Regions from separate parts of the Citrobacter pasteurii genome, predicted to be linked through region 1. Evidence: predicted binding sites of a transcription regulator. Region 1 holds the regulator's gene; each other region holds the start of a gene.
The links. The regulator PhoB, encoded in region 1, activates phosphate uptake and scavenging genes when phosphate is short. The targets are predictions, from matches to a motif close to CTGTCATAAAACTGNCNNAT.
Positions count from the first base shown of each region.

Region 2: a site for PhoB is predicted at 2,096-2,115, ahead of I6L54_RS00425 (MIP/aquaporin family protein). Genes of this name have one in related genera too.
Region 3: a site for PhoB is predicted at 2,093-2,112, ahead of pstS (phosphate ABC transporter substrate-binding protein PstS). Genes of this name have one in related genera too.

Region 1 is NZ_CP077262.1:4,079,499-4,083,207, forward strand. Features, by position in the region: gene phoR (phosphate regulon sensor histidine kinase PhoR) at 1-1,158, opposite strand, end outside; gene phoB (phosphate response regulator transcription factor PhoB) at 1,209-1,898, opposite strand; gene sbcD (exonuclease subunit SbcD) at 2,089-3,291, shown strand; gene sbcC (exonuclease subunit SbcC) at 3,288-3,709, shown strand, end outside.
Region 2 is NZ_CP077262.1:77,672-81,380, reverse strand. Features, by position in the region: gene glpK (glycerol kinase GlpK) at 1-1,005, opposite strand, end outside; gene I6L54_RS00425 (MIP/aquaporin family protein) at 1,027-1,872, opposite strand; gene zapB (septal ring assembly protein ZapB) at 2,299-2,544, shown strand; gene I6L54_RS00415 (SDR family NAD(P)-dependent oxidoreductase) at 2,747-3,490, opposite strand; gene rraA (ribonuclease E activity regulator RraA) at 3,678-3,709, opposite strand, start outside.
Region 3 is NZ_CP077262.1:282,223-285,931, forward strand. Features, by position in the region: gene glmS (glutamine--fructose-6-phosphate transaminase (isomerizing)) at 37-1,866, shown strand; gene pstS (phosphate ABC transporter substrate-binding protein PstS) at 2,201-3,241, shown strand; gene pstC (phosphate ABC transporter permease PstC) at 3,386-3,709, shown strand, end outside.

The DNA of each region.
Region 1 (3,709 bases):
CCCCCCCGTTTGTCGGGATCGTGCTTTATCTACACGATAAAAACGCTCGGTCAGGCGTGGAATATGCTCGGCGGCAATGCCTGGACCGTTGTCTTCCACACAAAATTCCGCCCCCGAGGCCACATGCTGCCAACGTACGGTAATGTGTGTTCCCGCAGGCGTATGATTCACCGCGTTATAGACGAGATTCGAGATAGCGCTACGCAACTGCTCCTCGTTCCCCCGCACGTTCAGGCTGTTATCAACATCAAAAGTAAACGTATGTTTGTGCTGGCTCAGCGTTTGCGCTTCGTGCTCGACCACGCGCAGCATCATCGGCACATCCACCTTTTCATTGAGCATCATCGCCGGTGCGGCTTCAATTTTCGACAGTGTCAGCAACTGCTTCACTAACCCTTCCATACGGTACGTTTGTTCACGCATGGTATGCAGCGCTTTTTCGCGCGTCGTCCCTTCCAGCGGATGTTCCTGCATCATTTCCAGGTAGCCCTGCAACACCGTCAGCGGGGTACGTAGCTCATGGCTGGCGTTGGCGAAAAAGTTACGTCGTGAACCTTCCAGTTGGTGCATCTGGGTAACGTCGCGCGCCACCATTAGCAGTTGCTTATCGGTGTAGGGCATTACGCGAATTTCCAGATGCCGTCCGGTGTTGAGTACCAGATTAATTGGCCGACTAAAGTCGCGTGTTTTCAGATATTGTGTGAACTCCGGGTAGCGCAACAAGTTAAGAATATTTTGCCCGCTATCATCCGGCCAGCGTAACCCTAAAACCTGCTGTGCCAGTCCGTTACACCAGAAAATACCGCCTTCTTCGGTGGTTAGCACCACTGCGTCGGGTAGCGATTCCGCCCCGCTGCGAAAGCGTTTAATGAGGTTACCCAATTCGCGACGGCGCTTTTTGTTACGCAACTGCATTTGATGCAGGCCGTAGAGCAGTGGCTCCCAACTGCCACGACCCGGTGGAGGCGTCATACTCCTGTCGACCCACAGCCACCAGGACAAACGCAATAAGTTCCAGAAATGCCAGATAAGCAGGCCCGTTACCGACGCCAGTAAAAACCAGGGTAGATAACCAAAAAAAGCGCTAAGGATAAAAGCCGGTATGCAGCAGAGGATCAGCTCCAGTACCAGCCTTTTCCATGACAATCGTTCAAGCAAACGTCTTACTCCATTTACAGCCTAATCCCTCAGGCTCTTATTACTTGCAGTCAGAAGCGGGTCGAAAAGCGATATCCCGTCCCGCGTACCGTCTGCACCATACGATCGTGTCCGCTATGCTCCAGCGCTTTACGCAACCGGCGAATATGCACATCCACTGTCCGGTCTTCCACGTAGACATTGGTTCCCCAGACATGATTGAGGAGTTGTTCACGGCTGTAGACGCGCTCAGGGTGGGTCATAAAGAAGTGCAACAGTTTGAATTCGGTCGGCCCCATATCCAGCGGATCCTCTCCGGTCATCACGCGATGCGAGGTCGGATCAAGGCTTAGCCCCTGCATCTCAATAACCTCTTCCACCGCCATCGGTGAAATACGACGCAGAACCGCTTTAATACGCGCCACCAGCTCCTTGGGAGAAAACGGCTTGGTAATATAATCATCCGCACCGGTTTCCAGACCCCGGACGCGGTCTTCCTCTTCACCTCTCGCCGTCAGCATCATCACGGGGATATCCCGCGTCATCGCTTCCCGCTTGAGGTGTTTAATAAACTGTAGACCCGAGCCGCCGGGAAGCATCCAGTCAAGCAGGACGAGATCCGGCCAGGGTTCATTAAGTTGGTTCACAGCACTGTCATAGTCTTCGGCTTCTACGGGTTGAAAACCGTTTTGCTCGAGCACGAAGCAGACCATTTCACGAATTGGAGCTTCATCTTCTACGACCAGAATACGTCTCGCCATGATTTGCCCTGTTTATAATTAAATCGTTTGCCATCAATACCGTGGCATTATGCGTCACTTTTATGACAGATTTATGAAAAGATAGTCCAGGTTTAACGCAGCCAGGCGAATTATGACAGCCCGGAAACAAGATATTACCGCCCTTGCAAGGTTATAATCTCCGCCATCGTTTTTTTGTCATGGAACTCTTATGCGCATCCTCCACACGTCTGACTGGCATCTGGGCCAAAATTTCTACAGCAAGAGCCGCGCCGCTGAACACCAGGCCTTTCTCGACTGGCTGCTGGAAACGGCACAATCCCATCAGGTGGATGCCATTATTGTGGCAGGCGATATTTTTGATACCGGCTCACCGCCAAGCTATGCCCGTGAGCTGTATAACCGTTTTGTCGTTAATCTGCAGCAAACCGGCTGTCATCTGGTGGTGCTGGCAGGCAACCACGACTCCGTCGCCACGCTCAATGAGTCCCGCGATATTCTGGCGTTTCTCAACACCACGGTCGTGGCCAGCGCGGGCCACGCGCCGCAAGTGCTACCTCAACGCGACGGCACGCCGGGCGCGATCCTTTGCCCGGTTCCTTTTTTACGTCCACGTGACATCATTACCAGTCAGGCGGGGCTAACCGGTCACGAAAAGCAGCAGCATTTATTAGGTGCAATCACCGACTATTACCAACAGCAATATCAGAACGCCAGCGCGCTGCGTGGCGACCAGAATCTGCCGATTATTGCGACAGGGCATCTGACCACCGTCGGCGCCAGTAAAAGTGACGCCGTACGTGATATTTATATTGGGACGCTGGATGCTTTTCCGGCACAAAATTTCCCACCGGCGGATTACATTGCGCTGGGACATATTCACCGGGCGCAGATCATCGGCGGTACAGAACATATTCGCTATTGCGGCTCGCCGATTGCGCTTAGTTTTGACGAGTGCGGCAAAAGCAAATGCGTCCACCTGGTGAGCTTTGAAAACGGTAAGCTGAGCGCCGTTGAGAATCTCACCGTACCGGTCACCCAGCCGCTTGCGGTACTGAAAGGCGATCTCGCCGCCATTACCGCCCAGCTTGAGCAGTGGCGCAACGTACAGCAAGATCCGCCGGTGTGGCTGGATATTGAAATTACCACCGATGACTATCTGCATGATATGCAGCGTAAAATCCAGGCCTTGACCGAAGATTTACCGGTAGAGGTGTTACTGGTGCGCCGCAGTCGGGAACAGCGCGAGCGCATCATGGTCAATGAACGTCGTGAAACATTAAGCGAACTGAGCGTGGCGGAGGTTTTTGACCGCCGCCTGGCGCTGGAAGAACTTGAAGAACCACAGCGTGAGCGGCTTAATCAGCTGTTTAGCGCAACCGTACAGACGCTTGCCGGGGAGGCTGAAGCATGAAAATTCTCAGTCTGCGCCTGAAAAACCTCAACTCCCTGAAAGGGGAATGGAAAGTTGATTTCACGGCAGAGCCTTTTGCCAGCAACGGGCTGTTCGCCATCACCGGTCCAACCGGTGCCGGGAAAACCACCCTGCTGGACGCCATTTGCCTCGCGTTGTACCACGAAACACCACGACTCAATACCGTATCGCAGTCGCAAAACGACCTGATGACCCGCGATACGGCGGAATGTCTGGCCGAAGTTGAATTCGAAGTCAGAGGCGAAGCCTATCGCGCATTCTGGAGCCAGAACCGCGCGCGCAATCAGCCTGAGGGCAATCTGCAGGTTCCGCGTGTCGAACTGGCTCGTTGCGCCGATGGCAAAATTCTCGCCGATAAAGTTAAAGACAAGCTGGAAATGACCGCCGAGCTTACCGG
Region 2 (3,709 bases), 920 kb from region 1:
GGTGGCGAAATACTCTGAGTCGAATGCATCGCTGATGAGTTTCATCTCATCACGTAGCCACTGGATGGACGCACCCGCCATGAACACAGCACCTTCCAGCGCGTAGTTCACTTCCCCGGTCGGGCCACAAGCGATAGTGGTCAGCAGTCCATTTTCTGACTTAACGGCTTTCTCGCCGGTATTCATCAGCATGAAGCAGCCAGTACCGTAGGTGTTCTTCGCCATCCCTTCTTTCACGCACAGCTGGCCAAATAGTGCAGCCTGCTGGTCACCCGCGATACCGGAGATAGGAATACGTGTGCCGCCTTTACCGCCAATGTTGGTCTGGCCGTAGACTTCAGAAGAACGGCGAACTTCCGGCAGCATGGCACGCGGAATATCCAGCGCATCCAGCATCGTGTCATCCCAGTCCAGGGAGTGGATGTTGAACAGCATGGTACGCGAGGCGTTGGTGTAATCCGTGACGTGTACGCGTCCCTGAGTCATTTTCCAGATAAGCCAGGTGTCCACGGTACCAAACAGCAGTTCGCCGCGACGAGCTCGCTCACGCGAGCCTTCAACGTGGTCGAGGATCCACTTCACTTTGGTGCCAGAGAAGTACGGGTCAATGACCAGGCCGGTGTTGTTACGGATGTACTCTTCCATGCCATCGCGCTTGAGCTTTTCGCAGATATCCGCGGTACGACGACACTGCCACACAATGGCGTTATAGATTGGTTTTCCGGTCTCACGCTCCCAGACGATGGTGGTTTCACGCTGGTTGGTTATACCGATTGCTGCAATTTCATCGGAACTGATATCGGCTTTCGCCAGAACTTCAACCAGCGTAGAGCTTTGGGTCGCCCAAATTTCCATTGGGTCGTGTTCTACCCAACCTGCTTTCGGGTAGATTTGCTCGAATTCGCGCTGTGAAACGGCAACGATATTCGCATCGTGGTCCATTACGACCGCGCGGGAGCTGGTGGTGCCCTGGTCGAGCGCAACGATATATTTTTTTTCAGTCATAATTTTTGTCCCGTAGTCACATTACAGCGAAGCTTTTTGTTGAGTGTTGGCCGCCGCATCTTTTTCTTCAATCGCGCAGACATCGCACGGTAAATGGCGACCAATCAGTTTGCGATATGCCCATGCGCCCAAAATCGCGCCGGTAATTGGGCCAAACACCGGAACCAGGAAGTAAGGGATATCACGACCACCCGTGAAGGCAATCTCGCCCCATCCTGCCATCCAGGCGAAGAGTTTCGGTCCGAAGTCACGTGCCGGGTTCATCGCAAAACCTGTCAGCGGACCCATGGAAGCACCAATAACGGCAATCAACAAGCCGATCAGCAGTGGTGCCAGCGGACCACGCGGTACACCGTTACCATCGTCGGTCAGAGCCAGAATCAGCCCCATTAGAATAGCGGTAATGACCATTTCAACCGCGAAGGCCTGCACAAAATTGATATGCGGGTTCGGATAGGTGGAGAAAGTACCTGCCAGACCCAGGCTCTCGGTACTGCCGCGCACGATATGGTTAGTTTGTTCAAAATCGAGGAAAAGATTGTAATAAAGCCCGTAAACCAGTGCCGCTGCGCAAAAGGCGCCGGCAATTTGCGAAATAATAAAAGGGACAACTTTGCGTTTATCAAAACAGGCGAACAGCCAGAGTGCGATAGTTACCGCGGGATTCAGGTGTGCGCCAGAAACGCCTGCTGTCAGATAGATAGCCATGGCTACCCCCAGACCCCAGATGATACTGATTTCCCACTGACCAAAAGTAGCACCAGCCACTTTGAGTGCAGCGACACAACCCACACCGAAGAAAATCAACAACCCGGTACCGAGGAATTCAGCAATGCACTGGCCTTTCAAGGTTGATGTTTGACTCATAATCGGATCCTGAAGAGTTTAATGTTTATTGTATGCGAGAAGGTCACTGACATCCCCGGAGCCGGTAGGCACACTGTTAATTTATCGTTAACGCTCAAAAACGAGAAATATCGAAATTAAAATGTGTGTACTCCATCAACAAAATGAGCGTTTTCGCGCCATTGCGCGGTATTTGTTATACAAAAATAGTGTGAGCTGAATCATTTCACCGATCATCCTGTTAACACTTAAGAGTTATGACGGTTGTGTCACCAGGACAAAGATTAAAAGTGTTGCAAACCGCAATCTGCGCGGGATGCCGCTGGACAGGGATGGCGCGGCTTCATACAATCGGTGTTAAGTAGTGTGCGCTCGTTTTTATTAAGGCGTCGCCGGTTATCGGGACGAGGATTTTTATCCATCAACGCCTTGCAATTCAGGAGAGGTATGACGATGTCATTAGAAGTGTTTGAGAAACTGGAAGCAAAAGTACAGCAGGCGATTGATACCATCACGCTGTTGCAGATGGAAATCGAAGAGCTGAAAGAAAAGAACAACTCACTGTCGCAGGAAGTTCAGTCTGCACAGCAGCAGCGTGAAGAGCTGGAGCGTGAGAACAACAGCCTGAAAGAACAGCAGAACGGCTGGCAGGATCGTCTGCATGCCCTGCTGGGTCGTATGGAAGAAGTCTAATTACGCTTCATCTTTCGTGCCGTAGCTGCGTTGGCTGCGCTCAGTTACCCCAGTCACGTAGTTTACTACGCTCCTGGGGATACCTTCGTTTGCCGCCTTGCTACAACACGAAATCTCTTGCGTAATCGTTCCTGTGTAGGCCGGATAAGGCGTAAGCCGTCATCCGGCAATACAAACGTTTTACCGCAACACAACGTTAATTTCAGGCATTCAAACCCCCATCTACGTCCAGACCGGTGCCGGAAATCTGCCCAGCCTCTGGGCTTGCCAGAAACGTCACCGCCGCTGCAACATCCTCCGGTGTTCCGTAATGCCCTGTCGCAATAAGCTGTCGTTGGGATTCTGCCTGCTCGCCATCTGCCGGGTTCATATCACTGTCCGTTGGACCGGGATGGACAAGATTAACGGTAATACCCCGTGGGCCGAGATCACGAGCCAGGCCACGGGTTAGCGAGTTGAGCGCTGATTTAGTCATCGCGTAGACGGCAATCCCCGGCTGGGCGACGCGGTTGGCAAGACAACTGCCAATATTGATGATTCGCCCACCTTCAGGGAGATGCGGCAGCGCGGCCTGTATGGCAACTACCACGCCACGGATGTTCACGTTAATCAATGCGTCGATGTCCTCCAGTGACAGCGACTCCAGCGGGCCGCCGCGTGCGATCCCTGCGTTGTTGACCAGAATATCCAGTCCTCCGAGTGACTGTACCGTGCGGTTTACGGCGTTCTGAATCGCCTGAGCGTCTGCACTGTTTGCCTGAATGGCCTCACCATGGCGGCCAAGTGCTGTAATTTCATCGGCAACGGCCTGGGCTTTCTCCGCAGATTTTTCATAGGTTATAACAACATCAGCACCGGCTTTCGCCAGCGACAGTGCAATGGCGCGCCCTAATCCACGACTGGCTCCGGTGACCAGCGCTTTTTTACCTGTCAGATCGATATGCATGATGACCTCGTGATGAGAGTGATGAGATTCATCATTAGGTATAGAGAGAGTTTTTTCTTCGTCAATGCGCAGGATGGGGGAATCGGAAGGGGAAAATGGCAAAAGAGGCTCTGGAGATTTTTAGAAGCGAAAAAAAGCCAGTCAGTTGTTTAACCGACTGGCATCACACCGAATTGCGGTGTTTTCTTTACTCGATATCGAGCGGGTCTTCGGAGAGGA
Region 3 (3,709 bases), 1.1 Mb from region 1:
CGACAGGCACAATGCCTAAATTCGGAATCAAAAAATATGTGTGGAATTGTTGGCGCTATCGCGCAGCGTGATGTAGCTGAAATCCTTCTCGAAGGTTTACGTCGTCTGGAATATCGTGGTTATGACTCAGCCGGTCTGGCTGTTGTTGATGCTGAAGGTAACATGACCCGTCTGCGTCGTCTGGGTAAAGTGCAGATGCTGACTGCTGCGGCGGAAGAACATCCGCTGCATGGTGGTACAGGTATCGCTCATACCCGTTGGGCGACACACGGTGAACCTTCAGAAGCGAACGCGCATCCCCATGTTTCTGAGCACATTGTGGTAGTGCATAACGGCATCATCGAAAACCATGAACCGCTGCGTGAAATGTTGAAAGCGCGTGGTTACACCTTTGTGTCTGAAACGGACACCGAAGTGATTGCTCACCTGGTGCACTGGGAACTGGAACAGGGCGGTACGCTGCGTGAAGCGGTACTGCGTACTATTCCGCAGCTGCGCGGGGCCTACGGCACAGTGATCATGGATACCCGTAACCCAGAAACACTGCTGGCGGCGCGTTCTGGTAGCCCGCTGGTTATCGGTCTGGGCATGGGTGAAAACTTTATCGCTTCCGACCAGCTGGCGCTGCTGCCGGTAACCCGTCGCTTTATCTTCCTGGAAGAGGGCGATATCGCCGAGGTAACGCGTCGTTCAGTCTCTATTTTTGACAAGACTGGCGCGGAAGTAAAACGTCAGGATATTGAATCTAATCTGCAGTACGACGCGGGCGAAAAAGGTATTTATCGCCACTACATGCAGAAAGAGATCTACGAACAGCCGAACGCGATTAAAAATACGCTGACCGGGCGTATCAGTCATGGCGAAGTGGATTTAAGTGAGCTTGGCCCTAATGCCAACGCGTTGCTGTCTCAGGTTGAGCATATCCAGATTATCGCCTGCGGCACGTCATACAACTCAGGCATGGTATCCCGTTACTGGTTTGAGTCGCTGGCGGGTATTCCTTGTGATGTCGAAATCGCTTCCGAGTTCCGCTATCGCAAATCTGCCGTGCGTCGTAACAGTCTGATGATTACCCTGTCCCAATCCGGTGAAACGGCAGATACCCTGGCGGGTCTGCGCTTATCTAAAGAGCTGGGCTATCTGGGGTCACTGGCAATCTGTAACGTACCGGGCTCTTCTCTGGTGCGTGAATCTGATCTGGCGATGATGACCAATGCCGGGACCGAAATCGGCGTGGCCTCCACGAAAGCCTTTACCACCCAGCTGACTGTTCTGTTAATGCTGGTGGCGAAGCTGTCTCGTCTGAAAGGTCTGGATGCGTCTATTGAACAAGAGATTGTTCACGGGTTACAGGCGCTGCCGAGCCGTATTGAGCAGATGCTGTCACAGGACAAGCGTATTGCCGCGCTGGCGGAAGACTTCTCTGACAAACACCATGCACTGTTCCTTGGTCGTGGCGATCAGTACCCCATTGCGCTGGAAGGCGCCCTGAAGCTGAAAGAGATTTCTTATATTCACGCAGAAGCGTATGCCGCTGGTGAGCTGAAGCACGGCCCGCTGGCGCTGATTGACGCGGATATGCCGGTTATCGTGGTTGCACCGAACAACGAGTTGCTGGAAAAACTGAAATCCAACATTGAAGAAGTGCGTGCTCGTGGCGGCCAGTTGTATGTCTTCGCTGATCAGGATGCAGGTTTTATCAGTAATGAAAATATGCACATCATCGAGATGCCGCATGTGGAAGAGGTGATTGCACCGATCTTCTATACCGTTCCGCTGCAACTGCTGGCGTATCACGTGGCGCTGATTAAAGGTACTGACGTGGACCAGCCGCGTAACCTGGCGAAGTCGGTTACCGTGGAATAAGCGATACCTCGCTGAACTGAAAATGCCCTGCTCAAAGCGGGGCATTTTTTTAAACCTGTTCTGTTTTTAATCAATTATCCCGCCTGTTTTATGTGACAAACCGTCATCTTCAGCTACTGTTTTCAGTGTCATAAAAAGAAAATTTTGCCGAAATATAATTGTTATATAATCGATTAAATTACTGTTTTTATACAATTTTTAATTGTTTTTCGCGCATTATTTTTCATTGTCATAAAACTGTCATATTTCGTACATTTAACTGTCACCTGTTTGTCCTATTTTGCTCACAGTAGCAACTCAAACAACAATTTACGAAAACCGTGCAGGAGACATTATGAAAGTTATGCGTACCACTGTCGCAACTGTTGTCGCCGCGACCTTATCTATGAGCGCGTTCTCTGCCTTTGCTGCAGCGAGCCTGACAGGTGCTGGTGCAACTTTTCCTGCGCCAGTGTATGCCAAATGGGCTGATACCTATCAGAAAGAAACCGGTAGCAAAGTAAACTACCAGGGTATCGGCTCCTCCGGTGGTGTAAAACAAATTACCGCAAATACCGTTGATTTCGGTGCATCTGATGCACCGTTATCTGACGAGAAGCTGGCTCAGGAAGGCCTGTTCCAGTTCCCGACAGTGATCGGCGGTGTGGTGCTGGCGGTGAATATCCCTGGCCTGAAGTCCGGTGAGCTGGTGCTTGACGGTAAAACCCTGGGCGATATCTACCTCGGCAAAATTAAGAAGTGGGATGATGAAGCCATCACCAAACTGAACCCGGGTCTGAAGCTGCCTTCACAGAATATCGCCGTTGTGCGTCGTGCAGATGGTTCCGGTACCTCCTTCGTCTTCACCAGCTACCTGGCGAAAGTGAACGAAGAGTGGAAATCTAAAATTGGCGCAGGCTCTACTGTGAACTGGCCGACCGGTCTGGGCGGTAAGGGTAATGACGGTATCGCTGCGTTCGTACAGCGTCTGCCAGGCTCTATCGGCTACGTTGAGTACGCTTATGCTAAGCAGAACAACCTGGCATACACCAAACTGGTTTCTGCTGATGGCAAACCGGTAAGCCCGACCGAAGAGAGCTTTGCTAATGCAGCGAAAGGCGCTGACTGGAGCAAAACCTTCGCTCAGGATCTGACTAACCAGAAAGGTGACAATGCGTGGCCAATCACTTCCACCACCTTCATCCTGGTGCATAAAGAGCAGAAGAAACCAGAGCAAGGCGTTGAAGTACTGAAATTCTTTGACTGGGCATATAAAAATGGCGGCAAACAGGCAAATGACCTGGATTACGCCAGCCTGCCGGACAGCGTGGTTGAGCAGATTCGTGCTGCATGGAAGACCAACGTGAAAGACAGCAGCGGTAAAGCGCTGTACTAATAGAATATCTTTAACGAGTTGGCGGATGGCGCTACGCTTATCCGCCCTACGGTTTCGACTGTAGGCCCGCTTTGTAGGCCGGATAAGCGTAGCGCCATCCGGCATGGGCAACTTCGTAAACGCGTTTAACTTAAAGAGTGATTTATGGCTGCAACCAAGCCTGCTTTTAACCCACCGGGTAAAAAGGGTGACATGATATTCAGCGCGCTGGTAAAACTGGCAGCGCTGATTGTGCTATTGATGTTGGGTGGCATTATTGTCTCTCTGATCATCTCCTCCTGGCCAAGCATCCAGAAATTTGGTTTCTCATTCCTTTGGACCAAAGACTGGGATGCGCCAAATGATATCTACGGTGCATTGGTTCCGATTTACGGTACGCTGGTTACCTCATTTATCGCACTGCTGATCGCCGTTCCGGTGAGTTTTGGCATTGCTTTGTTCCTGACGGAACTTGCTCCTGGCTGGCTG